Linked DNA regions of Variovorax paradoxus. The protein of the gene in region 1 binds, or shares a complex with, the protein of each later gene. Links are inferred from orthologs where the notes say so. Each region holds a gene or a part of one and is shown on either strand. Other genes may lie near its edges.

The links.
Region 2: the proteins of GFK26_RS22335 (region 1) and GFK26_RS33190 are in contact, whole or in part, in a cryo-EM structure (PDB 9GE8), measured with the Escherichia coli proteins. The link is inferred for Variovorax paradoxus from one-to-one orthologs.

Annotation. Positions count from the first base shown.
Region 1 is NZ_CP045644.1:4,846,964-4,858,184, reverse strand. The notes cover bases 6,436-9,373. They hold GFK26_RS22335 (arylesterase), read left to right. Parts: upstream 6,436-7,555; coding sequence 7,556-8,191; downstream 8,192-9,373. Other genes in these bases: GFK26_RS22325 (PLP-dependent transferase), read right to left, coding at 8,596-9,373; GFK26_RS22330 (hypothetical protein), read right to left, coding at 8,288-8,491; GFK26_RS22340 (ABC transporter ATP-binding protein), read right to left, coding at 6,797-7,519; GFK26_RS22345 (ribosomal protein L7/L12), read right to left, coding at 6,436-6,738. Outside these bases: GFK26_RS22385 (chromate transporter), read left to right, coding at 1-39; GFK26_RS22380 (chromate transporter), read left to right, coding at 36-635; GFK26_RS22375 (aldo/keto reductase), read left to right, coding at 682-1,647; GFK26_RS22370 (GNAT family N-acetyltransferase), read right to left, coding at 1,655-2,176; GFK26_RS22365 (helix-turn-helix domain-containing protein), read left to right, coding at 2,219-2,818; GFK26_RS34045 (hypothetical protein), read left to right, coding at 2,928-3,098; GFK26_RS22360 (NAD(P)/FAD-dependent oxidoreductase), read left to right, coding at 3,301-4,428; 23S rRNA (guanosine(2251)-2'-O)-methyltransferase RlmB, read right to left, coding at 4,443-5,189; GFK26_RS22350 (hypothetical protein), read right to left, coding at 5,223-6,212; more of GFK26_RS22345, read right to left, coding at 6,217-6,435; more of GFK26_RS22325, read right to left, coding at 9,374-9,789; GFK26_RS22320 (M48 family metallopeptidase), read left to right, coding at 9,924-10,679; GFK26_RS22315 (helix-turn-helix domain-containing protein), read left to right, coding at 10,758-11,221. UniProt on the Escherichia coli protein: TesA is a multifunctional esterase that can act as a thioesterase, lysophospholipase and protease.
Region 2 is NZ_CP045644.1:7,132,892-7,149,414, reverse strand. What follows is about bases 7,787-10,905. They hold GFK26_RS33190 (ABC transporter permease), read left to right. Parts: upstream 7,787-8,147; coding sequence 8,148-10,664; downstream 10,665-10,905. Other genes in these bases: GFK26_RS33185 (AAA family ATPase), read left to right, coding at 10,777-10,905; selD (selenide, water dikinase SelD), read left to right, coding at 7,787-7,804. In the rest of the region: GFK26_RS33235 (FdhF/YdeP family oxidoreductase), read left to right, coding at 1-878; GFK26_RS33230 (hypothetical protein), read left to right, coding at 875-1,165; formate dehydrogenase accessory sulfurtransferase FdhD, read left to right, coding at 1,185-2,102; tRNA 2-selenouridine(34) synthase MnmH, read right to left, coding at 2,027-3,106; phosphonate ABC transporter, permease protein PhnE, read right to left, coding at 3,146-3,943; GFK26_RS33210 (PhnE/PtxC family ABC transporter permease), read right to left, coding at 3,940-4,782; GFK26_RS33205 (phosphonate ABC transporter ATP-binding protein), read right to left, coding at 4,779-5,603; GFK26_RS33200 (putative selenate ABC transporter substrate-binding protein), read right to left, coding at 5,746-6,609; more of selD, read left to right, coding at 6,725-7,786; more of GFK26_RS33185, read left to right, coding at 10,906-12,258; GFK26_RS33180 (prevent-host-death protein), read right to left, coding at 12,378-12,590; GFK26_RS33175 (LysR family transcriptional regulator), read right to left, coding at 12,654-13,556; GFK26_RS33170 (MFS transporter), read left to right, coding at 13,684-15,204; GFK26_RS33165 (SlyX family protein), read left to right, coding at 15,301-15,525; PAQR family membrane homeostasis protein TrhA, read right to left, coding at 15,536-16,243; GFK26_RS33155 (response regulator transcription factor), read right to left, coding at 16,306-16,523.

The DNA.
Region 1 (11,221 bases):
GTGGCCTGCGTGTGGACCTGGAAGAAGATCTCCCCATGACCATCGCGATGCAATGGCACGACTGGCTGGCCCTCTTCGGCCAGTACCTGCTGCTGTCGCTGCTGTCGATCAGCGGCGCGATCACCACGGTGCCCGACATGCACCGCTACCTCGTGGCGCAGCACGGCTGGCTCACCGAGGCGCAGTTCACCTCGTCGGTCGCCATCGCCCAGGCCGCGCCGGGGCCCAACGTGCTGTTCGTCGCATTGATGGGCTGGAATGTCGGACTCAACGCGGGCGGCGGCATCGGCGCCGGGCCCGTGGCCTGGCTGCTCGGCTTTTTCGGCCTGATGGTCACGATGGTCGGCATCATGCTGCCGAGCACCACCCTCACCTATTTCGCCACGCGCTGGGGCCACCGCAACCGCACGCGCCGCGAGGTGCGCGCCTTCAAGCAGGGCATGGCGCCCGTGGTGGTCGGTCTGCTCATCGCCACCGGCTGGGTGCTGGCCGGCGGCAACCAGTCGCCCGGCGTGCCGGCCTGGCACCTGTGGCTGCTCAGCGGCGTGGCCGCGCTGGTGGTGTGGCGCACGCGCATCCACCTGCTGTGGCTGCTGGGCTGCGGCGCGGCGCTGGGCGCGGTAGGCTTCGTCTGAACACCTTTCCCTTCTGCACACTTTTTTCTTTCAGGAGCCCTCTGCCATGTCGCAACTTCGTCCGCTCGGCCGTTCCAGCCTTCGGGTGTCTCCCCTCGCTTTCGGTGGCAACGTGTTCGGCTGGACCGTCGACGAGGCGGCCTCGTTCAAGCTGCTCGATGCCTGGCTCGACGCCGGTTTCAACTTCGTCGACACCGCCGACGTCTACTCGGCCTGGGTGCCGGGCCATGTGGGCGGCGAATCGGAGACGATCATCGGCAAGTGGCTCAAGCAGAGCGGCAAACGCAACCGCGTGGTGCTGGCCACCAAGGTCGGCAAGCCAATGGGCGAAGGCAAGGTGGGCCTGTCGCCCGCGTACATCCGCGAGGCCGTCGACGCCTCGCTCAAGCGCCTGCAGACCGACTACATCGACCTGTACCAGTCGCACGACGACGACGCGAACACGCCGCTCGAAGACACGCTGGGCACCTTCGACGCGCTCATCAAGGAGGGCAAGGTGCGCGCCATCGGCGCCTCGAACTACACGGCACCGCGGCTGGCCGAGGCGCTCGACGTGTCGGAACGCCTGGGCATCGCGCGCTACGAAAGCCTGCAGCCGCTGTACAACCTGTACGACCGCGCGGTGTTCGAAGACGAACTCGAGCCGCTGTGCATCAAGCGCGAAGTGGGCGTGATCAATTTCTACGCGCTGGCGGCGGGCTTTCTCACCGGCAAGTACCGCACCGAGGCCGATGCGGCCAAGAGCGCGCGCGGCGCCAACACCACCAAGAAATACCTGAACCCGCGCGGCCTGCGCATCCTCGACGCACTCGACAAGGTGGCTCAGCAGTACAACGCCAAGCCGGGCCAGGTCGCCATTGCGTGGCAGATCGCACGGCCCGGCGTGACGGCGCCCATCGCCAGCGCGACCTCGCTGGCGCAGCTCGAAGAGCTGGTGGTGGCCACGCAGCTCAAGCTGGACGCGGGCACCATCGACATGCTCGACCGCGCCAGCGCCGAGACGCCGGCCTGAGCCTCGGCTAGCCGTCGACCGGGTTCAGCGGCGTCGCCAGGATGCGCTGGTAGAACGCCACGTCGAGCCAGCGGCCGAACTTGAAGCCGGCCTGCTGCACGGTGCCCGAATGCGTGAAGCCCAGGCGCTCGTGCAGCGCGATGCTGCCGGCGTTCGATGCGTCGATGGCGCCGACCATCACGTGCACCTCGCGCGCAATCGCCTCGGCCACGATCGCCTCCATCAAGGTGCGGCCCAGTCCCTCGCCGCGGTGCGCGGCATCGACGTACACCGAGTGCTCGACCGTGTACTTGTAGGCCGGGAAGGCGCGGAACGTGCCGTAGCTGGCAAAGCCCAGCAGCTTGCCGTGCTCGTCTTCCGCGCCGATCACCGGGAACCCGTTGGCGCGCTTGGTGGCGAACCACGTCACCATGTTCTCGGGCGTGCGCGGCTTGTAGTCGTACAGCGCGGTGGAATTGACGATGGCCTCGTTCAGGATCGCCAGGATGGCGCCTGAATGGGCTTCTTCGGTGCAGGCGATGAGACGCATGGTGTTTCTCTGTCGTTCAATATAAGAGAATAATAATCTCATATGGGAAACACTTCACCTTCCACCCCGTCGACAGCGCCGGCCGATGGCCACATCGACGCGCTCATCGCCACCCGGCTGCTGGCGCTGCGCCAGGCCCAGGGGCTCAGCCTCGCGGACCTGGCCGGGTTGTCGGGCGTGAGCAAGGCGATGATCTCCAAGGTCGAGCGCGCGCAGAGCAGCCCGACGGCCGTGCTGCTGGGAAAGCTCGCCGCCGGCCTCGGGGTTTCGCTGGCGCAGCTTCTGACCGAGGACAAGGCGCAGCCGCAGCGGCTGCGCACGCGGGCCATGCAAGAGGTCTGGCGCGACCCCGAGGCAGGTTATTTGCGCCGGCAGGTCGCCGAGCGCAGCGCGGGCAGCGGCGTGGAGCTGGTCGAGGTCGAGCTGCCGCGCGGTGCGCAGGTCGGCTATCCGCGGTGGAGCGGCACGCCGTACCGGCAGAGCCTGTGGATGCTCGAAGGCGCGCTGCAGGTCGACTACGGCGAAGAGCGCTTCGAACTGGCCCCGGGCGACTGCCTCGACTTCGGCGTCGACCGGCCGCTGGTCTTCAAGGCGCTCAGGCGCGCCGCCTGCCGCTACCTGCTGGTCGCCGTGCCCGATTGACCGTACCCGCGCGGTAGGCAAGCTCCCACACGCAGAGACGGTGCAGGCCGGTTGGGACAGCAGGGCGCGTCGGGATACTGCAAGGCATCTCAGCTAACGGAGCCACACGATGTCCTTTGCGCTTTACATGATCGGCTTTCTGATCTTCCTGGCCGGGGTCGCCTGGGGCGCCTCGGTGGCCGGCGTGCCTACGCTCTACATCGGCATCGGTGCGCTGATCCTGCTGGGCATCGGCGTCTTCAGCGCCGTGGCCCGCACGCGCAGCAAAGACCCGTCCTGAACGAGCCCGCCGGCTTCACAGATCAGTTCACACAGGCTTCACGCCCGACGCACATGGCGTCGCTAACTTCGCAGGCGCACCACACCCCGTGGTGCGCTTTGCAAGTCAGCTTCCCATGCACGCCGCTTCTTCCTGTCTCCTTTCCCCACTCACCCCAGCCTCTTCTTCCTCGTCGGCCGCGCCCTGCCCCGCTCCGGCTTTCGTGACCGACCCCGGTCTGGCCTGCACCCAGGTCGACCTGCTCGTCATCGGCGCGAGCTTTGCCGGGCTGGCCTGCGCACGCGCCGCTGCCAAGGCCGGCCTCAGCGTGATGGTGCTCGAGAAGAAAGCCGCCGCCGGCGCCAAGCTGCACACCACCGGCATCATCGTCAAGGATGCGGTCGACAGCGTGCCATGGCTGGCCGAAGTGCCGCCCGCGCTGGTGCGCCGCATCGAAGGCGTGCGGCTGTACGCACCCGACATGCACCACGTCGACCTGCACGCGCCCGGCTACTGGTTCTGGGCCACCGACGCGCCCGCGCTGCTCGACTGGATGGTGGACTCCACCCGGGCCTGCGGCGTCGAGGTGCGCCTGGGCACGCTGTTCGAGCAGGCGCTCTGGGTGAACGGCCGCTGGGAGGTTCCGGTGGCGCAGGGCCCGTGCATCCGCGCGACCTACCTCGTCGGCGCCGACGGCCCGCATTCGCGCGTCGCCAAGGCGCTGGGCCTGTCGCGCAACACGCGCTTCCTGTACGGCGTGGAGCACGAGTACCAGGGCGCGCGCATGGCGCCCGACCTGCTGCACTGCTTCATCGACAAACAACTGGCACCGGGCTACATCGGCTGGGCGCTCGACGGCGTCGGCGTGAGCCAGATCGGCCTGGCGCGCCGCATGGGGCACCACGACACGGGCGCGCTGCGGCTCGACCCGCTCTTGCGCAAGATCGCCCCCGTGGTGTCGCCCGGCGACGCGCCACCGGTCGCCGTGCGCGCCGGAATGATTCCCTGCGGCGGCGTGCTGCCGGTGGTGGCCCGCGAACGGGCGTTGCTGGTGGGCGATGCGGCGGGCATGGTGTCGCCCGTGACGGCCGGCGGCATCCACACGGCGCTGCAGCACGGAGAGCGTGCCGGCGAGGCCGTGGCGCGCTTCGTGCGCGGCGAGGTGGACGACCCCGCCACGTGGTTCGTGCGCGGCTACCCGCGTTTCCTGATGAAGCGCACGTTGCGCTGGGCCTTCGACCACTTCCAGAGCGACTGGATGTTCAATCGCCTGCTCGGCACGGCGCCGATGCGGCGTGCGGCGGAGCTGGTGTACTTCCACCGCAAGGGCCGCGGGGCGCTGGCCCGCTAGCCCTCAGGTGAGGCTCAGAGGCCGCGCTGGCGCATGGCCTCGTAGAGGCACACGCCGCTGGCCACCGACACGTTCAGGCTCTCGACCGCGCCGGCCATCGGGATGCTGACGAGTTCGTCGCAGGTCTTGCGCGTGAGCTGGCGCATGCCCTCGCCCTCGGCGCCCAGCACCAGCGCCAGCGGGCGCTTGAAGTCGCTCTGGTAGATGGTGCCCGGTGCGTCGTCGCTGGTGCCCACGCACCAGATGCTGCGTTCCTTGAGCTCGTTGAGCGTGCGCGCGAGGTTGGTCACCATGAAGTACGGCACGGTCTCGGCCGCGCCGCTCGCCACCTTGGCGACGGTGGCGTTGATGCCGGCCGCATGGTCCTTGGGCGCGATCACCGCATGGGCCCCGGCACCGTCGGCCACGCGCAGGCAGGCACCGAGGTTGTGCGGGTCGGTCACGCCGTCGAGCACCAGCAGCAGCGGCACGGTGCCGGCCTCTTCGAGGCCTTCGAGCAGTTCGTCGAGCGAATGGATTTGCGCGGTGGGTTCGACCCGCGCCGCCACGCCTTGGTGGCCGTGGCTGCCGGCCAGCTTGGCAATGCGCAGGCTGTCGGCCTCGACCAGCCGCACGCCGGCTTCTTGCGCGCGCGCGATGAACTGTTTCATGCGCGCATCGCGCCGGCTGGCATCGAACAGAACCTCGAGCACCGATTTCGGCGCGGTCTTGATGCGCACGCCCACGGCATGGAAGCCGAAGATCACTTTAGGGGAAGACATCCCCCGATTATCAAGGGCGCGACGCCTTCACCCTCACGCCAGCGGCAATCCGCTGTTCGCGCGGGTGCGTTCGTCGTGCAGTTCCTGCACCACCAGGGCGTTCATGTGCACCTTCAGCGTGTTGCCCACGCTCCCCAGGTACTGGCAGGCGGCATACCCCTCGGCGGCCTTTTCGTAGCGCGCCACCCAGGCATCGCGGGCGGGCAGCCGGTCGGGCGACACCGGCCAGACGCCCGGCTGAGGCTTCAGGTGCTCGCCGATGCCCACACGCCAGGGCTTGGCGCTCAGGCGGGCGCGAAAGCAGTTCTGGTTGCGGCACATGCGCGCGTAGACCTTGTCGGCGCCCAGCGTCTGGAACGCGTCGGTCACGGCGGCGTCGGACGGTGCGAAGACATCGTGCATCGCCAGCACGCGCAGGCCGGCCGGCGTGCGGTACAGGCGCAGGTGCCAGTCGGGATGCTGGTGGATGAAGCGCTCGACACGCGCACGGGCACCCGCCAGCGGATCGCTCTTGTCCTCGACCGCGGGCAGACCCTCTTTGTGGGCGCGCCAGAAGCCGAAGGCCGCCACCAGCATGAAGGCGGCCACGCCGGCCATCGCCGAGCGCGTGGCGTAGCCCGCGACCAGCGCACCGATGAATGCCGCGCCGATCACCGTCAACCCGCGTGCGCTGCCGCGTGAGCCTGGGCCCTCGAAGTCGACATCGACGAACAGCACGTCGGGCGTGTTGAGGCAGCGCGCGCCGTAGCCGTTGCGGGTGACGACGGTGTCGCCCTGGCGTTCGACGATCTCCTCGCGGATCGGCATGCCGTTGGCGCCGTTGTAGGCCAGCTTGCGCTCGCGGCGCTCCAGTTTTTCGCCGCCCACCACGATGCGGTCGAACGCCTCGCGGGTGCGCTGGTCGGCATGGGCCTGTGCGGCCAACGGGCTGTCGTCGGACCAACCGAAACGGCGCACGGTGAACTGCTGGCTGCCCACACGCTCCTGGATGCGGCCTTCGGCCCAGAACTGGGGAACGATCATGCGCTCAGGCGCCCTTGAAATACGACCACGCCGCGGCCGCGATCAGCAGCACGACGATGACCGGCAGCCACTTGAAGCCGCCGCCCGTCACCCGGCCCGGCTCGGCCATCGGGTTCACCGCCGCGCTCGACGGCAGGTGCCCGAAGTCGCCCACGGCAGGGTTCTGGTGCGCCTCGACGAGTTGCTTGGCCTCGGCCAAGCCCAGGCCGGTGGCCTCGCGCGTGAGGCGCACGGCCTCGACCTTCTGGCCCCGCGCCAGGGCTGCGAGTGCGGCCGCCGGCACCGCGGCGGGGCCGTTGCCCTGCATGCCGTTGCCCGTCTCGGCGGCCGCCTCGCCCCGGCCCCAGTCGCCTTCCTGCCAATCGGCCGGCGCGCCGGTGATGAGCGCGCCACTGTTGGCATAGCGCTCGACGGCTTCCTTGGACGACTTGAGGTCCATGCCGGTGCGATCGCGCACGATCTTGATGGCCTCGATCAGGTTGCCGCGCTCCAGCGCGGCAATGGCTTCGGGGGGAAGCTGGGTCATGAACTCTCCTCGTGTTCAGGGGAGCGCCGCGGGAGCCGGGCGCTGTCTTTCTACGGACTCAGGCGGCCTGGGCGACGGTCGATTCCGGTGTCTTTTCGTTGAGCGCCACGCGCCCGGCCTCGATGGTGATGCGCCGCTCGCACTGCGAGGCGATGCTGCGGTCGTGCGTGACCAGCACCAGCGTGGTTCCCAGTTCGCGGTTCAGGTCGAACATCAGCTTCATGACCTGCTCGCCGGTCGCGAAGTCGAGGCTGCCGGTGGGCTCGTCGGCCAGCAGCAGGGCCGGCTGGACCACGAAGGCCCGCGCCAGCGCCACGCGCTGCTGCTCGCCGCCCGACAGCACCTTGGGGTAGTGGCCCAGGCGCTGGCCCAGGCCGACGCGGCCCAGCATCTCGGTGGCGGCCTTGCGCGCGTCCTTGCGGTTGGCCAGTTCCAGCGGCAGCATGACGTTTTCGAGGGCGCTCAGGTTGCCCAGCAACTGGAAGCTCTGGAACACGAAGCCCACACGCTGGGCGCGCAGCGCGGCGCGCTCGTCCTCGTCGATGGCGAAGATGTCGTCGCCCGCAAGCTTCACGGTGCCGCGCGTGGGCGTGTCGAGTCCGGCAATGATCGACAGCAAGGTGCTCTTGCCGGAGCCCGAGGCGCCGACGATGGCGGCGGTTTCCCGCGCGCCCAGGGTGAAATGGATGTCCTGCAGAATGTCCAGCGTGCCGGCCGAGTCGGTGACGGACTTGAAGACATGCTCGACGGCGACAATGGCATCAGACGGAGGTTGGGACATGAAAGGCTTTTCGTTTTGAATCGACGTGACTTTATCTTGACCACCGCCGCGCTCGGCAGCGCGGGGGCATGGACGGGTGCTGCGGCCCAGGCGCAGGCGGCATCGACCGGCAAGCCGGTGATCCTCGTGCTCGGAGATTCGCTGAGCGCAGAGTACGGCCTCAAGCGCGGCGAAGGCTGGGTACCCTTGCTGGAAAAAAGGCTTGCGCAGCAGAAGATCGCAGCCTCGGTGGTCAACGCCAGCATCAGCGGCGACACCAGCTCCGGCGGGCGCGCCCGCTTCCCCGCCCTGCTGGCGCAGCACAAGCCCAGCCACGTGGTGCTGGAGCTCGGCGCCAACGACGCCCTGCGCGGCCTGCCGCTCTCGAACACCGAAGACAACCTGCTGCAGATCACCAAGGCCGCGCAGGCCGCGGGCGCGCGGGTGCTGATCGTCGGCATTCAGGTGCCCCCGAACTACGGCGGCGACTACACGCGGCGCTTCGAGGCTGTGTTCGCGAAGGTGGCGGGCACGACGAAGTCGGCGCTGGTGCCGTTCCTGCTCAAGGGCGTGGCCGATGCGCCCGACGCCATGACGCTGTTCCAGGCCGATCGCATCCACCCGACCGCCGCGGCGCAGCCGCAGATCCTGGACAACGTCTGGCCGGAGCTGCGCAAGCTGCTGCCCAAGTAGCCGCCCTGATCGCGTCTGGCGCGATCAAAGAAAAAGCCGCAGCAGGCCTTCGCCTGCTGCGGCTTTTCTATGTCCGGGGGTGCGGGAAACGGGCAATCACCCGTTCTTGGTCGGCAGCTCGGGCACCGTGGGGGGATCGCGCTCGAGCGATGCCACGTCGGTCTCCGGATCTCCGGGCGCCAGTCCGTCGCTGCTCGGGCTGAGCTTGCGGTTCGCCTTCTCTCGAAGCTTTTCTTCCTTCTTCTTCTTCTTGGCCAGCTCTTTCTGACGCTTCTCGTAGCCGTAATTGGGTGTTGCCACTGCTTTTCCTTCAGGCGAGGCAGTCAGGGTGACTGCGATTCGGCCTACTGTAAGCGATAACGGTGCACCCCCAGCCCGGCGACGGCCCGGGCCCGGCGCTTTGCTTACATCTGCAGCAATGCCTGTTGCAGGTCGGCACGCAGGTCGTCCACGTCTTCCAGGCCGACCGAGAAACGCACCAGGGTGCCCTTGTACGGCCAGCGGGCGACGCTGGCGTCGCGCATCAAACCGATGTCGTAGGGCACGACGAGGCTGATCGGGCCGCCCCACGAATAGCCGAGGCGGAAGAGCTTGAGGCTGTCGCAGAAGCGGTCGACCTGCTCGGTGCTGAAGCGCTCGTCGAACACCACCGAGAACAGGCCCGCGGCGAGGTCGGTGGCGCCGCACAGCGCGCGCCAGTTGGCATGGCCCGGCGAATCCTCGAGCGCAGGATGCAGCACCTGCGCGATCTCTTCACAGCCGTTGAGCCAGCCGGCCAGCTCGCGCGCCGCGCGGTCGTGTGCGCCGTAGCGCAGCGCCATGCTCGGCAGCGAACGCAGCAGCGTTTCGACGTCGCCCACGCCGATGCCGAAGCCCATGCGCATGTGGGTGAGCTTGAGCGCGCGATGCAGCCGCTCGTCGCGCGTGACGACACTGCCCATGAGCACGTCGCCGCCACCGCTCGGGTACTTGGTGAGCGCATGCACCGACACGTCGACGCCCTGCCCCGTGCCGTTGAAATCGAAGGGCGCGAAGGCCAGGCCTGCGCCCCAGGTGTTGTCGAGCGCGGTCATCACGCCGCGCTCGCGGCAGACCTCGGCGAGCGCCGGCAGATTGGGGAACTCCATCGTCACCGAGCCGGCGGCCTCGAGCCACACCAGCCGCGTGCGGTGCGAGAGCTTGGCTTCCAGGTCGGACGGATTCATCGCGTCGTACAGGCGGTGCGTGATGCCGAAGTTCGCAAGCTCGCCGGTGGCCAGCGCCTTGGTGGGGCCGTAGGCGTTGTCGGGAATCAGCACCTCGTCGCCGGTTTTCAGGAACGCGAACGAGACCAGCGAGATCGCGGCCAGTCCGCTCGGCACGAGCAGGCATTCGGTGCCGCCTTCGAGCGTGGCCAGGCGTTCTTCGAGCGTGAAGGTGGTGGGCGTGCCGTGCAGGCCGTAGGTGTAGCCGGCCTTGGTCTTCCAGTCGCGCGCGCGCATGGCGGCGACGTCGGCGAAGAACACGGTCGAGGCCTTGAACACGCCGGGCTGCGGCGCGGCGAAAGTGGCCGGCGGCGTGTAGGGATGGTGGATCAGGGTCGTGGAAGGCTTGCTCATGTGCAGATGCTAGCGCCCCGCGAGGAACCCTTAACGGTCGTGACATTCTCCGTGCGATATCGACGGCCTTGGCCGGATCACCCGCGCATTGCGGATAGAGTTCGGGCTCCGAAAATAAAGGGAGGATTTTCTCGATGCGTCATCTGCTCATCACCCTCACGGCCGCTGCGGCCTTGTCCGCCTGCGGCGGCATGAAGAACCTGGATTCGAACGCGCTCGCGGGCGCCGGCGGCAGCGCCTTCAAGGCCATGTCGCTCACCGACGGCGACGTGCAGGCACTGGCCAACCAGTCGTGCGCCGAGCTCGACAAGAGCTCCAAGGTCGCCCCCGCGACCGATGCCTACAGCAAGCGCCTGGAGCGCGTGCGCCAGGGCCTGCCGACCACCATCGGCGGCCAGCCCGCCAGCTACAAGGTCTACCTCACGACGGACGTGAATGCCTGGGCCATGGGCAACGGCTGCATCCGCGTCTACAGCGGCCTCATGGACCTCATGAACGACGACGAACTGCGCGGCATCATCGGCCACGAGATCGGCCACGTCGCCCTGGGCCACAGCAAGAAGGCCATGCAGACCGCCTACGCCGTGTCGGCCGCGCGCGGCATCGCCGGCGCCACCGGCAATGCGGCGATCACGCAGCTGTCGTCCTCGCAGATCGGCGACTTCGCCGAGAAGCTGGTCAACGCGCAGTTCTCGCAATCGCAGGAAACCGACTCCGACAACTACGCCTTCGACCTGCTGACCACGCAGAAGCTCAAGCGCGAAGGCCTCGTCACCGCGTTCCAGAAGCTGGCCAAGCTCGACGGCGGCAAGAGCTCGATGCTCAGCTCGCACCCGGCCTCCGGCGACCGCGCAGCCAACATCCAGAAGCGCCTCGCAACGAGCAAGTAAGCAGCCCGGGCGAAGCGGGGCCTCGGCGCACAATGCGCCGATGGTCACCCGCCCGCCCTTTCCGGGGCCCGTCGCGCCATGCAGCTGACGCGGCCCCCGTCCCCTCATTTGCGGCCCTTCCTGCGGCTGCTGTGGGCCTCGGCGCCCGAGGGCGAACCCCCAACACGCACCGGCGCGCGCGAACACATGCTGCCCACGGGTGGCATGCACCTCGTCTTCCGGCTTTCAGGGCCGCCGCTGCGGCTCTTCGACGACACCCGCGACCTGCGCGGCCACACGGTCGGCTACGCGATCGTCGGCGGCGCGCGTGCCGCTTTCTACCTGCGCGATGTGTCGGTGGCGACACGCTCGGTCGGCGCGCAATTGCACCCCGGTGCCGCCCGCCTGCTGCTGGGCGCGCCCGAAGACGCGCTGAGTGGCCGCCACACGCCGCTCGACGCGCTGTGGGGCGAGCGCCAGACCGCCGATGCGCTTGAACAGTTGCATGCATCGTGTGACGACCCAGCCCGGCAATTGGACGTATTCGAAGCCTTGCTGACACA
Region 2 (16,523 bases), 2.3 Mb from region 1 along the record:
TGCAGGCGAACGGCCCGCAGGGCGTGACGGTCGAAGACTCGATGAGCATGGTGCACCTCTCGATGGGCATCAACCCGCCCGCGTCGGAGCACCTGCTGTCGGAGCCGGCCATCGTGGCGCGCCTGGCCGCGGCGACCATCGGCGCGCGCAGCAAGACGCCGTGGCTCTGGCTGGTGGAAGACTACGCGCGCATCCGCGACAAGATCGAAGCCGTGTTCGACGACTTCAAGGACTTCAACGCGCGCGTGGCGCACCCCGGCGGCTTTCGCCTGCGCAACACGGCGAGCGAGCGCGTGTGGGCCACCGCGTCGCAGAAGGCCGTGTTCTTCACGCACGCCGTGCCGCTGGACACGCACGCGCACCGGGCCCGCGCGCGCTTTGCGTCGCAGCGCGACACGCTGGTGTTCACGCTGCTCACCACGCGCTCGCACGACCAGTACAACACCACCATCTACGGCATGGACGACCGCTACCGCGGCGTGTTCGGCCAGCGCCGCGTGGTGTTCATCCACGCCGACGACATTCGCCAGCTTGGCATGAAGGACGGCGACTGGGTCGACATCCAGACCGTGTGGAGCGACGGGCCCGAGCGCCGCGCCGGGCCGCCCCAAGCAAGCGAGGCCCCCCTTGGGGGGCAGCGAGGACACGAAGTGCCGAGTGAGGGGGCCGTCATTCAGCGCCGTGCGGATCGCTTCAAGCTGGTGGCCTACGACATCCCGCGTGGCAACCTCGCGGCCTACTACCCCGAGACGAACCCGCTGGTGCCGCTGTCGTCGGTGGCCGAGAACGCGGGCACGCCGACGTCCAAGTCGATTCCCGTGGTGCTGTCGCTGCATGTGGCGCCGGTCGTGGTGGAAGTCGACGCCGTGGCGGCATGAGCGATTCGGGGTTCGACGCCGACGCTTTTTCCATCGCGATCCTGCGTACGCTCGCCGAAGCACCGGGCGAGGGCGGCATGTCGCTGCCGCGCCTGGGCAAGCGGCTGGGGCAGGGCGCGAGCGTGGTCATGCGCCAGCTCACGCTGATGGGCGATGCCGCGCTGGGCGGCGTGCGCGGGCCTGGTTGGGTGCGCGTGATGCAGTTGGACGACCGCTGGGTCGCGCACCTCACCGACGCGGGGCGCGCGATGGTCGACAGTCTGCCGGCTGACGAAAACCGTAGCTGAGCCGACAATGGCCGCGGCCATGACAAACACCCCCGAACCCGACTCCCTGCCGCCGCTCGCGCGGCATGCCGTGCATGTCTTCGGCGAGCGCGGCCTCGCGCCCGAGGGCGTGGTGCGCGACGACACGCTCGCCGCCGAGGTGCCGGTGGCGCTGGTGTTCAACGGCGTCTCGCACGCGGTGATGATGGCCACGCCGCAAGACCTCGAGGCCTTCGCGCTGGGCTTTGCGCTGAGCGAAGGCATCCTCGACAGCGCCGCCGATTGCCGCGGCATCGACGTGCAGGTGGTCGATGCCTCCGACGCCGGCCTGCCCGAAGGCATGCCCGGCATCGAGGTGCAGCTCGACATTGCCACGCGCAGCTTCGAACGCCTGAAGGACCGGCGCCGCAGCCTCGCGGGCCGCACCGGCTGCGGCGTGTGCGGCGTCGAAAGTTTCGCGGGGCTCGACCTGTCGCCGCAGCGCGTGCCGCCGCGCGACTGGATCGAACGCATCGACCTCGCCACCGTGCTGCGCGCCTTCGCCGCCATGTCGCCGCGCCAGGTGCTCAATGCCGAAGCCGGCGCGATCCATGCGGCGGCCTGGGCCACGGTCGACGGCGAACTGACCGACCTGATGGAAGACGTCGGCCGCCACAACGCGCTCGACAAGCTGCTCGGCAAGCTCGCGCGTGCGAATCGGCTCGATGAACCTGGCTTCGTGCTGATGTCCAGCCGCGGTAGCCACGAGCTGGTGCGCAAGTGCGCGCGCCTGGGCATTGCGGCGATGGCGACCATCTCGGCGCCGACCGCGATGGGCGTGCGCATGGCCGAGCTCAGCGGCCTGCGTTTCTGGGGGCTGTGCCGCGCGCCGCGCGGTGTGCTTTACGCCGACGGGCTCGGTGCGACGGGTGGATCGCCGAGCGCCAGCACCGCGTCGGCCACAGCCTCGATGCCCTGATCCGACAGGTCGGACGCCGCCACGCTTTGGCGCTTCGCCCACGCGCGAAAGTGCGTTTCCTGCGACTTCTCGTAGTGCGGGTCGTAGTGCAGCGACATGAGTTCGGCGAACAGGTGCGGCAGGTCGGCGTCGTGTGCCCACTGCTGCCAGCGCGTCACCGTTTCCTTGCCCTGCATTTCCTTCAGCACGCCCATCTTTTCGGCGAGCGCCGCGCGGTCGTCGCCCAGGTAGGCGTAGTCGCGCAGCAGGTAGGCCAGCCGCGCATCGGGCGTGGCCGCCACCTCGATGCACGGCGCGGCGCGCATCTGCGCGACGAGTGACAGCGGCAGCGACAGCCGCCCGATGCGCACGCTCTCGCCCTCGACATACAGCGGACGCGAAAGGTCGATGGCTTCGAGCACGGTCGCGATGCGCGTCTCGAAGTGTTTTTGCGAAGGCTGCGCCACGCCCGGCAGCGCGCCGAGCAGCGAGCCCTTGTGGTTGGCGAAGTCTTCGAGGTCGAGCACCTGCGCGCCGCGTTCGGCCAGCGCGTGCAGCACGCGCGTCTTGGCGCTGCCGGTGGCGCCGCAGACCACGCGCAGGTCGAGCTGCGGCGTCAGCGCATCGATCTGCGAGATCACATGGCGGCGAAAGCTCTTGTAGCCGCCGGCGAGTTGCTGCGCGTCCCAGCCCACGAGCCGCAGCCACGTGACCATCGAGCCGCTGCGCATGCCGCCGCGCCAGCAATAGACCAGCGGCTTCCACTTCTCGGGCCGGTCGGCCAACGTGTCGCGCAGATGCGTCGCGATGTTGGCCGCGACCATCGCGCCGCCGATGCGGCGCGCCTCGAAGGCGCCGGTCTGCACGTAGACCGTGCCGACGATGTGGCGCTCCTCGTCGTTGAGCACCGGGCAGTTGATGGCGTCGGGGATGTGGTCGAGCGCGAACTCGGCCGGCGAGCGGGCGTCGATCAGCGTGTCGAAGGCGTGGCGGTCGCCGATCCGCACGGGCTGGCGATGACTCATGGCAGTAGGGACCTCATGCCCCGATTGTCGCCGCAGGTCTCAGGCGTAGGCGGGGCCAAGGCCCTTGCGCAAGCGAGCGCTCGCCAAGTCGACAAAGGTGACCAGCACGAACATCGCGATCAGCACCGTCATCGCCTGCTGCTGCTGGAAGATCGACAGGTGAAAGTACAGCAGCTGCCCCAGCCCGCCGCCGCCGACGAAGCCCAGCACGGCCGCCATGCGGATGTTCATTTCCCAGCGGTAGAGCGTGTAGGCCACCCACTGCGGCAGCACGATCGGCAGGCTGGCGTAGCTGAAGGCGGCGACCGGGCCGGCGCCCGAGAGCGTCAGCGCCTGCTCGGGCTCGCGTGGTGCGTTCTCCAGTGCCTCGGCAAAGAGGCGGCCGAGCACGCCCGTGGTGTGCAGCGCCAATGCCAGCGCGCCCGCGAAGGGGCCGATGCCGGCGGCCAGCACCATGAGCGCGGCCCACACCAGTTCGGGCACGCTGCGCAAAAAGTTGAGCACGAAGCGCGCGCCATGACGCAGCGGCCCGCCGGTGCGGCCCGAGGCCGGCAGCGCGAGCACGGCGCCCGCCACGGCGGCCAGCACGGTGCCCAGCGCCGACACGGCCAGCGTCTGCAGCGCGCCGTGGCCGACCTTGGCGAGAAACTCGGAGGACACGTCGGGTGGGAAGAACTCGGCGATGAACTTGGCCATCAGCCGGAGCGATTCGGCCGAGCCCAGCGCGCCGTAGTCGATGCCCAGGTAGACAAAACTCGCGACCACCGCGGCGGCGATCAGCGCCACGGCGAGCCAGCAGCGCAGGCACAGAGGGGGGCGTGGTGGCAGCGTCGTCATGCCAGCAGCTTTCGCAATGCGTTGCTCAGCATGTCGGCCAGCAGCACGAGCGCGAGAAACACGAGCAGGATGCTGCTGGCCTCGCCGCCGTTGAGCATCTTCATCGACTGGTCCATCAGCTGCCCGAGGCCACCCGCGCCCACGAAACCCATCACCACCGAGGCGCGCACCGCGCATTCCCAGCGGTACACGGTGTACGAGGCCAGCTCCTGCGCCGTGTGCGGCAGCAGGCCATAGCACAGCGCCGCGAGCCGGCCGCTGCCGCTTTCGAGCAGGGCGCGCGCGGGGCGCGTGTCGGTCGATTCGAGGATCTCGGCGTAGACCTTGCCCAGCATGCCGCCGTAGGTGATGGCCAGCGCCAGCACGCCGGCCGCGGGTCCGAGCCCGAGCGCGCGCACGAACAGCAGCGCCCACACGATTTCGGGAATGGCGCGCAGCACCATCAGCAGCCAGCGCGCCGCCTGGCGGACGATGCCGGCCTGCAGCCGGCCGGGGCCGGGTCCGATGCGAGAGATGGAGAGCGCCCGCGTGGTCACGAAGCCCAGCGGCGCGCCGATCAGCAGCGCCATGGCCGTGCCGGCCGTGGCCATGGCGAGCGTCTCGAGCGTGGCCTTGGCGAGCAGTGCGAGAAAAGCCGGCGAGCCGTCGGGCGGAAAGAAGCCCGCGAGAAAGCCGCCGATGACGGCGAGCTGCCCGCTGCCGAACAGCGCCCACGGCTTGAATTCGGAGAGCGCCAGCATCGGCCACGCGATGACCAGCGCCGCGAGCCAGCCGGCCAGCCGGCGGCCTGCCTGCGGATCGCGCAGGGCGGGAGACGACAACGTGGTCGTGGCCGTCACGGGCAGTCCGGCCGATGGAAGGCCGGCTCGGCGGTGCCGACCGGCTGCGCAAGCGGCAGCGGCCCCTGCGTCGCCACGCCGCCTTCGCTCGCATAGAGCGCCTCGAGCAGCGCCGGCGTCACTTCGGCGGCCGGCAGGTCGAAGGCGACCTGCCCGTCGCGCATGCCCACGATGCGCGGAAACCAGCGCAGCGCCAGGTCGACCGCATGCAGCGACGCGACCAGCGTGGCGCCGGTCGATTCACTCTGCGCGACCAGCTGGCCCACGGCCGCATGCGACAGCGTGGGGTCGAGCGCCGACACCGGCTCGTCCGCCAGCAGCAGCGCGGGGCGCTGGTACAGCACGCGCGCGATGCCCACGCGCTGCAGCTGACCGCCCGAGAGGCGGTCGCAGCGGTCGAACAGCCGGTCTTCGAGCGCGAGCCGGGCCAGCGCCTCGTGCGCGCCCGCGATGTCGGACGGATAGAAAAGCGAGCCCAGCGCGCGTGGCACCGACCACTGGCCGAGCCGGCCCGCGAGCACGGCCGTGACCACGCGCAGGCGCGGCGCGATCGGCGGCGCCTGGTGCACGGTGCCAATGCGCGCGCGCAGCTGCTTGAGCGCGCGGGCCGGCAGCCGCCACGGGTGCTGGCCCAGCGCCTGCACCTCGCCCTCGCCGGGCCGCAGCGCCGCGCCCAGCACACGCAGCAGCGTGGTCTTGCCCGCGCCCGAGGGCCCGATGACGGCGATGCGCTCGCCGTTGTTCGCGGCCAGCGTCACGCCGGCCAGCGCGCGCTGGCCGTTGGGGTGGACGACGCTGATGGCCTCGAGGGAGAAGCTCACGCTGCAGGTCTTTCTTGCGCCGTTCCCTCACCCCAGCCCTCTCCCGCCAGCGGGAGAGGGAGCAAAGCGGGGCCCGGCTGTGGGCCCCCTCTCCCGCTGGCGGGAGAGGGTTGGGGTGAGGGTGAAGCCCCCACGCTCAAAGTCACTTGATCAGTCCCGCCGACTTGCCCGCCGTCTCGATGCCGTCGTAGTTCGACGACTTCGTCGGGATGAACTTGCTCGCACGCTGCAGCGCCATGATCTCCTTGTGCGCCGGGTTGGCCGGGTCGAGCTTCAGGAACGCATCCGTCAGCTTCTTCTGCAGCGCCGCGTCCATGCCCGGGCGCACGGTCCAGTTGTAGTCGTAGTAGGTCGGCGTGGTCGCGAGCACGCGCACCTTGGCGGCGTTGGGGTTCTTCGACTCGACCAGCTTGTCCCACACCGAGGCGTTGAGCACACCCGCTTCGGCGCGCGAGGCGGCCACGAAGGCCACGGTGGCGTCGTGCGCGCCCGAGAACGCGACGGTCTTGAAGTCCTTCTCGGGGTTGATGCCGGCCTGCAGCAGGAAGTAGCGCGGCATCAGGCTGCCCGAGGTGGACGAGGGCGCGCCGAAGGCGAAGGTCTTGCCCTTCAGGTCGGCCAGGGTCTTGGCGGGGCTGTCGATCGGCACGATGAACTTGCTGGTGAACACCTCGTCTTCCGCGCGCTGCACGATCGGCACCGCGCCGCCGTTGGTGCGGATGCGCGCCTGCACGAAGGTGAAGCCGCCGAGCCAGGCCATGTCGATCTTGTTCGTCGCCAGGCCTTCGACCACGGCGGCGTAGTCGGTCACGGGCGTGAACTGCACGTCCATGCCGGTTTCCTTCTTCAGGTAGTCGCCCAGCGGCGTGAACTTGCGCTGCAGCTCGGTGGGCGCCTCGTCGGGAATGGCCGACACGCGCAGCACGCCCTGGGCGAAGGCGCCCACGGCGGTGAGGGACAGGGCGAGGGCAATCGCCAGCCGGGACACGGTTTGTTTCGTTTGCATGGTGTGGGTGAAGCGTTCAGTGGAGAAGAAAGAAAAGGGTGTGTTCGGGTGCGCAGGCAGACGGTGGCGCGGGCTTCGATAATTGCGGCTTGTTCCATTCGACCGACCCGCCGCCATGATCGAAGCCGCACCTTCCAAGCTCCTGAATCCGTTGGCGCCGCTGCGGCTCACCAGCTTCTCGCATGGGGGCGGCTGCGGCTGCAAGATCGCGCCGGGCGTGCTGTCGCAGATCCTGCGCCACCATGGGGGCGGGCTGATTCCGCCCGAACTCATGGTCGGCATCGAGACCGCCGACGACGCGGCAGTCTACCGGCTCAACGACGAGCAGGCGCTGATCGCCACCACCGACTTCTTCATGCCCATCGTGGACGACCCCTACGAGTTCGGCCGCATCGCCGCGACCAACGCGATCAGCGACGTCTACGCGATGGGCGGGCGCCCGATCATGGCGCTGGCGCTGGTCGCCATGCCGATCAACGAACTGCCGGTGGAGGTCATCGCCGAGATCGTGCGCGGCGGGCAGGACGTGTGCCGCGCGGCCGGCATTCCCATTGCGGGCGGCCACACCATCGATTCGGTCGAGCCGATCTACGGGCTGGTCGCGATGGGGCTGGTGCACCCGAAGCGTGTGCGGCGCAACGCCGACGCGCGGGCGGGCGACGTGCTGGTGCTCGGCAAGCCGCTGGGCGTGGGCGTGTTGTCGGCGGCGCTCAAGAAACAGCAGCTGTCCGAGGCCGGCTACCGCCAGCTGATCGAGAACACGACCAAGCTCAACACGCCCGGCATCGCGCTGTCGGCGCTCGACGGCGTGCATGCGCTGACCGACGTCACCGGCTTCGGCCTGGCCGGCCACACGCTCGAACTCGCACGCGGCGCGGGGCTCACCGCAGTGGTCGAATGGTCGCGCGTGCCGCTGCTCGACAACGTGATCGCGATGGCGGCCGGTGGGCTGGTCACGGGGGCGTCGGGGCGCAACTGGGCGGGCTACGGCGGCGACGTGCAGTTGCACGAAGGCTTGCCGGCGACGGCGCAGGCGCTGATGACCGATCCGCAGACGTCGGGGGGCTTGCTTGTGAGTTGCGCGCCTGAAGTGGCCGAGGCGGTGCTGGAGATCTTCCGGAAGGAGGGCTTCGGGCAGGCGGCGGTGATCGGGCGCGTCGAGGCCGGCGCGCCGGGCCTCGTCGTGCTGCCGTAGGGCCCCGTGTTTCTCCCTCCCCGCTGGGGAGGGCAGGGGTGGGGCAAGCGGCGTTCGATCCGGCACGGCCCTCGTGCGAGCGCCGCGTGCCCCATCCCAACCTTCCCGGGAGGAAGGAGCAAGACAAGGGTCCGGGGCGCCCTGTATTTCCCTCCCCTCTGGGGAGGGCAGGGGTGGGGGCCAGCGGCATTCGATGAGGCACAGCCCTCGTGCGAGCGCCGCGTGCCCCCATCCCAACCTTCCCCCGGGAGGGGAAGGAGCAAGACAAGGGCAGAGTTCCAGCGCGGCACAAATAACCCTTGAGTCCGCCAGTGCCGGTAGGCGTCGGCTATCGTTCGCGCCTATGAATGCTTCCCTTCGCCTTGGCTGGCGCACGCTCTGGCGCGACCTGCGCGCCGGCGAGCTGCGCCTCTTGATCGTGGCCGTGGTGCTGGCCGTGGCCGCGCTCACGGCGGTCGGCTTCTTTGCCGACCGGCTGCAGGGCGGATTGCAGCGCGACGCGCGCCAGCTGCTGGGCGGCGACGCGGTGATCGTGAGCGACAACCCGACGCCCGAAGCATTCATCACGCAGGCCCAATCGCTCGGCCTTGCGGGCACCGGCACCTTCGGCTTTCCCACCATGGCGCGGGCCGAAGAGGCGCAGGGCGGCGCCAGCAAGCTCGTGGCCCTGAAGGCCGTGACGCCGGGCTATCCGCTGCGCGGCAACCTGCAGACGGCCACCACGGCCGAAGGCGCGGGCACGGTGACGCGCGACGTGCCGGCCTCGGGCGAAGTGTGGGTCGATGCCTCGCTGCTCGACTCGCTGGGCCTGAAGGTCGGCGACACGCTGCTGCTGGGCGACACCGGGCTGCGCGTGGGCCGCGTGATCACGCTCGAGCCCGACCGGGGCGCGGGCTTCATGAGTTTTTCTCCGCGCGTGATGCTCAACCAGGCCGACGTGGCACGCACCGGCCTCGTGCAGCCGGCCAGCCGCGTGGGCTACCGCTACGCCGTGGCGGGCGACGATGCCGCCGTGAAGCGCTTCAGCGACTGGGCCGAGGCGACCATCAAGAAGGGCGAACTGCGCGGCGTGCGGCTCGACTCCTTCGAGGGCGGCCGGCCCGAGATGCGCCAGACGCTCGACCGCGCCGAGAAATTCCTGAGCCTCGTCGCGCTGCTCGCGGCGCTGCTGTCGGCCGTGGCCGTGGCGCTCGCTGCGCGTGGCTTCGCGGCCAGCCACCTCGACGACTGCGCGATGCTGCGTGTGCTCGGCCAGAGCCAGCGCACCATCGCCGCGGCCTATGCCTTCGAGTTCGCCATGATCGGCACCGTGGCCAGCGCCATCGGCGTGGCCATCGGCTTCGCCGTCCACTATGTGTTCGTGCTGCTGCTGGCCGGGCTGGTCGAAACCGCCTTGCCCGCTGCCACGCTGTGGCCCGTGGCCTTCGGCCTGGGCATGGGGCTCACGCTGCTGTTCGCCTTCGGCCTGCCGCCGGTGCTGCAGCTGGCGCGCGTGCCGCCGCTGCGCGTGATCCGCCGCGACGTGGGCGGGCTCAAGCCTGCATCGCTCGCCGTGTTGGGCATCGGCGTGGCGGGCTTTGCGGCGCTGCTGATGGCGGCCAGCAGCGACATCAAGCTGGGCCTCATCGCGGTCGGCGGCTTTGCCGGTGCCGTGGCCGTGTTCGCGCTCCTGAGTTGGCTGGCGGTGAAGGTGCTGCGCCGCAGCGTCAACGAAACGACTGCGCCGCGCTGGCTGGTGCTGGCCACGCGGCAGATCTCGGCGCGGCCGGCGTACGCCGTGGTGCAGGTCAGCGCGCTCGCCGTGGGCCTGCTGGCGCTGGTGCTGCTCGTGCTGCTGCGCACCGACCTCGTCGCGAGCTGGCGCAAGGCCACGCCGCCCGATGCGCCCAACCGCTTCGTCATCAACGTGATGCCCGAGCAGAGCGACGCGTTCCAGAAGACGCTGCGCGACGCGGGCGTCGCCAAGTTCGACTGGTACCCGATGATCCGCGGCCGGCTGGTTGCGATCAACGACAAGCCCGTGACGCCCGACGACTACACCGAGGACCGCGCCAAGCGCCTCGTGGACCGTGAGTTCAACCTGAGCAACAGCACCGCCGCGCCCGCGCACAACGCCGTCACCGCCGGCACCTGGACGCCCGAGGCGAAGAACGAGGTGAGCGTGGAAGAAGGCCTGGCCGAGACGCTGGGCCTGAAGCTCGGCGACACCCTGCGCTTCGACATCGGCGGCATGCAGAACGATGCGCGCATCACCTCGCTGCGCAAGGTCGACTGGGGCTCGCTGCACGCCAACTTCTTCGTGATGTACACCGTGGCCTCGCTGGCCGATGTGCCCGTGACCTACATGGGCGCCTTCCGCGCGCCCGAGACGCGCGGCTTCGACAACGCGCTGGTGCGCAGCTTCCCCAACGTGACCAACGTCGACATGAGTGCCACCATCAACCAGGTGCAGCGCGTGCTCGACCAGGTGATCCGCGCGGTCGAGTTCCTGTTCGGCTTCACGCTCGCGGCCGGGCTGGTGGTGCTGTTCGCGGCCGTCACGGCCACGCGTGAAGAGCGTGCGCGCGAATTCGCCGTGATGCGCGCCGTGGGCGCGCGCGCCAGCCTGCTGCGGCAGGTGCAGCGCGCCGAGCTGATCGGCGTCGGCCTGCTGGCGGGCTTTCTCGCGAGCATCGTCGCTTCGGTGATCGGCTGGGGGCTGGCGCGCTACGTGTTCGAGTTCACCTGGACCGCGTCGCCGCTCGTGCCGGTCGCGGGCGCGCTGGCCGGTGCGGTGCTTGCGCTGGCGGCGGGGTGGTGGGGCTTGCGCGATGTGCTGCGCCGGCCGGTGGTCGACACGCTGCGCCGCGCGGCCGAGTAGGGCCGCACCGCGACAGGCTCGTACAGTTTTTTTCTTCCGCGATCGGCAGGACGGGGCCGGGGATGCAATACATTCCCCGGCCCCGTATCCAATTCAGAAGAGAAATTCCTGCATGCGCTTGGCGTCATTCCAGATCACCAACTATCGCTCGATCCACGACAGCGGCTCCATCGATTCCTCCCAGATCACCGCGATCCTCGGCCGAAATGACAGCGGCAAATCGAACCTGCTGCGCGCGTTGCACAGCCTGAATCCGACCGACGGGCTCACGGCACTCAGCCCCATCAAGGACTTTCCGCGGCACCGCCGCCTCGACGAATGCACCGACGACACCCCCGTCGTGCACACGCGCTGGGACCTCGACGCCTCCGAGCAGCTGGCGCTCGCCTCCATCCTGCCGCGCGCCGCCGGCGTGCGCCAGGTCACGGCTGGCCGCGGCTACGGCGCCACGCGCACGACCGGCTTCGAGGGCATGGGCCCGCTGTCGATCGACGTGAGCGACATCAAGGCCAAGGTCCGCAAGATCGTGCCCGCCGTGAAAGCCGCGGCCGAGAAGGTCGCCGACGAACTGAAGGCGCCGCTCGAACAGGAGGGCGACGCCTTCGACGCCGCGATGATCCCGAGCCCCGACTTCGTGAAGTGGTCGGCCGGCGCACTGCTGGCATTGCAGGCCCTGCGCCAGGCGCTGGCCACGGCCGGCGCGGAAATCGCCGACAAGCAGGCGCAGATGCTGACCGAGCTCGAAGAGCTGGCACGCACGATCGACAACGACCAGCCCGCGCTGGCCCGCGCCCGCGCCTGGGTGCTGGAGAAGTTGCCGCGCTTCATCTACGTCGAGGACTACGCCTCGCTGCCCGGCCGCCAGAACATCGCCGAGTACCTCACGCGCAAGGGCTGGGGCGAGCGCACGGCCGGCGAGCGCAATTTCGAGAAGCTGTGCCAGGTGGCGGGGCTCGACCCGCAGCAGCTGCAGGACCTGTTGGCGAAGAACGATCTGGCGACGCGCAACCAGTTGGTGAACCGTGCGGGCTCGGTCGTCACGTCGGAAATCCGCCGCGTCTGGAAAGACCGCGAACTCAAGGTCCGCTTCAACCTCGACGGGCAGCACCTGGAGACGCTGGTGTCCGACCCCAACGCTGCCTACGAGGTGGAAGTGAACCTGGACGAACGCAGCCGCGGCTTCCAGTGGTTCTTCTCGTTTTACATCGCCTTCTTCGCGGACACGAAGGGCGCGAGCGATGCGATCCTGCTGCTGGACGAGCCCGGTCTGCACCTGCACGCGCATTCACAGGCCGATCTGCTGGCGCACCTGGAGCATGACTTCAGCAACCAGACCCTCTATACGACGCACTCGCCGTTCATGGTGCCGACCCACCGCCTCGACGCGGTGCGCACGGCCCGCATGAGCGAGGCCGATGGCACGACGGTGAGCAACAAGGCCGAGGGCGATCCGCGCACGCTGTATCCGCTGCAGGTGGCGCTGGCGTTGAGCCGGATGGGAAGCGAACCTGTAAAGGCGCCGCCCAAGGACAGCGCCCCGCAGGTCGAGGTGGTGTCCGCCGAGCCAAGAGTCGTCGCTGAAGCTGTCGCTTGATCCGGTCCGGCACCCGCGTCAATGCGTGGTGCCTTGCAGGAATTCCCGCTACATCGTGTCGATGTCGCGGGGCGAGAGGATGGGCGCGAACATGATGTCGCGCCGGTCCGTTGAGCGCTTCATGCGGAAGTACTGCTCGTGTCTTCTTGGTCCAGTTCAGCGAACACCTCATCCGAAGACCTGAATTGGTTCTGCTCGATTTCGTGACTGCCGAGCACCAGGACTTTCAGCAGCACGGGCGCTTCTTCGTGTGCTTTGTCGGAGCCGACCAACAGCGGCTTCACGACCTCTGTGGCATGACGCTCGGGATCGTCGATGGATTTGATCTGCATGGAAGAGCTCATTGCGCGTCCCGTGGGTGCCGTGAATCAGCCGGATTGTGGTCTGAATCGGGTTCAGGTCGTTTGTGCGTCTGCGCCGTCGCCCCTGAACATGTGCTCACCCGCAAAGTCGACAAACGCCCGCACCTTCGGCGACAACTGCCGGCTCGATGGCCACAGTGCCGAGAACTGCCCTCGCCGCACGAGGTGCGGCGCCAGCACGCTCTGCAGCTCACCGCGGCGCAACGCATCACGCGCCAGAAAGTCGGGCATGTACGCAATGCCCAGGCCCGCAACCGCGGCGCCCAGCATGGCTTCCATGTTGTTGCAGACCAGGCCCGGCGGCAACTGGGATGGCAGGCCGGGCAGGTCCCAGTCTTCGATCTTTCCGCCGGTCACGAACTTGTAGCGCAGGCAGCGGTGGCGGGCGAGGTCGGCCGGCACCTGCGGCACGCCGTGCTGTGCCAGGTAGGCCGGCGAGGCCGCGAGCACGAAGCTGAACGGGCCGAGGCGGCGCGCCACGAGTTGTGAGTCGACCAGCTCGCCGCTGCGGATCGCCACGTCGACGCCTTCGGCCACCACGTCGACCAGCCGGTCGTTGAAGTCGAGATCGAGTTCGATCTCGGGATAGCGCGCCTTGAACGCCGGCAGGATCGGCAGCAGAAAGCGGTAGCCGATGGTCGGCAGGCTCACGCGCAGGCGGCCGCGTGGCGTGGCGACGGCGTCCTGCAGCATGGCGCGCGCATCGCCGAGCTCGTCGAGGATGCGGCGGCAGCGCTCGTGGAACATCGCGCCCTCGGCCGTGAGCCGCACCTGCCGCGTGGTGCGGTGAAACAGGCGCACACCCATCTGCGCCTCGAGCCGCGCGACGTTCTTGCCCACGGCCGAGGCCGAGATGCCCAGGTCGCGGCCCGCCCGCGCAAAGCTCTGCAGGTCGGCCGCCCGCACGAAGGATTCGAGTCCGCTGAAGCTGTCCATGGGCTTGATTGGCAACCTTGGGTTGGCAGTGTGAGGATCAGAGGGCCTATTTTCGTTTCATTGAATCCTTTTTATCGTCACTTCACGCATTTCCCCTTTTGTCTTCCTCCGCGTGAAAGCCCTCCCGATGTCTTCCCCCGATTCCCACAAAGCCTGGCTGCTCGCTGCCGTCTGCCTCGCCGCGCTCGGCATGCCACTGAGCTTCACCGGCCCGGCCGTGGTGCTGCCCGCGATCCGCGACACGCTGGGCGGCACGCCGGTGCAGCTCAACTGGGTGACCAACGCCTTCATGCTGAGCTTCGGCGCCACGCTGATGGCGGCCGGTGCACTGGCTGATGCGTACGGGCGCAAGCGCGTCTTCTTGCTGGGCTTGGCGGTGGTGGCGCTGAGCAGTGCGCTGCTCACGCTGGCGCCGGGCATCGTCGCCTTCGACCTCGCGCGCGCCGTGCAGGGGCTGGGCTCGGCGGCGGCCTTCGCGGCGGGCACGGCGGCGTTGGCGCAGCTGTTCGACGGGCCCGCGCGCCTGCGGGCGTTCAGCCTCATCGGCACCTCGTTCGGCGTGGGGCTGTCGTGCGGGTCGATCCTGTCGGGCTGGCTGGCCGACACCGTCGGCTGGCACGCCGTGATGCTGAGCCCCGGCGCCGTGAACCTCGTCGCGTTGTGCCTGGCGGCGCCGCGCATGCGCGAGTCGCGCAATCCGCGGGCGATGGGGCTGGACGTGCCGGGCACGCTCAGCTTCACGGCCGCGCTGAGCCTGCTCACGCTGGGCGTGCTGCAGGCGCCCGACAGCGGCTGGGGCAGCCCGTGGGTGCTCGCGGCGCTGGCCGGCGCGCTGGCGATGGGCGCGGCCTTCATCTCCATCGAACGGCGCGTGGCGCACCCGATGCTCGACCTGTCGCTGTTCCGCTTTCCGCGCTTCGTCGGCGTGCAACTGCTGGCCGCGGCGCCGGCCTATGGCTTTGTCGTGCTGCTGGTGTTGTTGCCGATCCGCTTCATCGGGCTCGAAGGGCGCAGCGCGCTGGAGGCGGGCGGTTTCATGTTCGCGCTGTCGGGGCCGATCCTCATCGTGCCGACGCTCGCGGCATGGCTTGCACACCGGTTCTCGACGGGCGTGATCTCGGCCGTGGGGCTGCTGGTGTGCGCGGTGGGGCTCGTGTGGCTGAGCCGCTGCGCGCCGGGCACGCCCTTGCACGGCCTCGTGGGCCCGCTGCTGTTGATCGGTGCGGGCATCGGCCTGCCCTGGGGGCTGATGGACGGCCTGGCCGTGAGCGTGGTGCCGCGCGAACGGGCGGGCATGGCGTCGGGCATCTTCAACACCGTGCGGGTCGCGGGGAGGGATTGCGTTGGCGCTGGTGGGGCGGGGCTCACGGCGCTGGTGGCGCTGCAGCTGGGGTCGGCGTCGTCTTCGTCCGTGGCGGTGTCGCAGGCGGCACAGCGCGTGGCGACGGGCGACCTGGCGCAGGCGCTGGCCTTGTTGCCGGGCATGGAACGCGCGGGGCTGCTGCAGGCGTATGGCGCGGCGTTCGGAGCGCTGTTGTGCGTGCTGGCGGGGGTGACAGTGTTGACGGCGGTGGTGGTGTTTGTGTTCCTGCGCGGTGAGACGCATGCCGACGCTGGCGCCGCGGCGTTGGAGTCGCCGGCCTGTTGAGGGGACTGCCTTGCTCCTTCCCCTTCCGGGGGAAGGCCGGGATGGGGGCTCGCGGCCTTCGCAAGACGCTGCGCCGCTTTCCTGTCCAATAGCCCCATGGAACATTCACCGAACGACGTGACAGAGCGTCTGAACGACCTCGAGATCAAGTCGAGCTATGCCGAAGACCTGCTCGAGCAGCTGAACATGACGATCTACCGGCAACAGCAGCAGATCGACAGCCTGATCCTGCAGGTCGCGCAGCTGCGGCTGCAGAGCCAGAACGCAGGGCAGGACGGGGGCGCGCGCAACCTGCGCGACGAACTCCCGCCCCACTACTGAGGAAGATTGCTCAGCCGTGCGCGTGCCAGAGCACGGCGAAGAAGTGGCAGGTGCTGCCGGCCAGCACAAACAGGTGCCACACCGAATGCGCGTAGCGCACCCTGTTGTCGAACAGGAACACCACAGCCCCGGCCGTGTAGAACAGCCCGCCGGCCACGAGCCAGGCCAGCCCGGCCGATGACATGCGCTCGTACAGCGGCACCGCCGCCATCAGCGCCATCCAGCCCATCGCCACGTACAGGCCGGTGGACCACAGCGGGTGCTGCAGGCGGTTGAACAGCTTGGCGCTCACGCCGAGCACGGCGGCGGCGGTGATGGCGCCGAACAGCGTCCAGCCCCAGGGCCCGCGCAGCACGCCGAACAAGAAGGGCATGTAGCTGCCCGCAATGAACAAATAGATGGCCGCGTGGTCGAGCCGGTTGAACCAGGCCTTGGCACGGCCGATCGGCAGCGCGTGGTACAGCGTGGAGATCAGGTACAGCACGATGGCCGTGCCCGCGAACAGCGACGCGCCCACCACGGCCGCGGCCTGGCCCTTCTGGGCAGCGCTGTAGACCAGGATGGGCAGCGAGGCAATCGCCAGCAACAGGCCCAGGCCGTGGCTCAGGGCGTTGAAGAGTTCTTCCATCGCGGTCTGGTCGCGCGCGGCGGACGCCGGCTTTTTCTTCGCGGCGGCGGAAAGGGCGGGCTGCAGTTGCAGCGGCGGGCTATTCGTCATCGGGAACAGAGCCTTCGGGGTCGGGTTTGGTTCCGAAAAATGCGCGAAACCTGCAGATCATGTTACTTGACCTGCTGTTTGCCGAGTTTGCGCGCCAATGTGCGCCGATGCATGCCGAGCCGGCGCGCGGTTTCCGAGATGTTGAAGCCGGTTTCGGCCAGCATCTCGTGGATGCGCTCCCACTCCAGCGTCTTGATGGAGGTCGAGCGGTTGGTCAGTTCGACCTCGGTGGTGCCGGCGGCGCGGCCGAAGGCGGCCTCGATGTCGTCGGTGTTCGAGG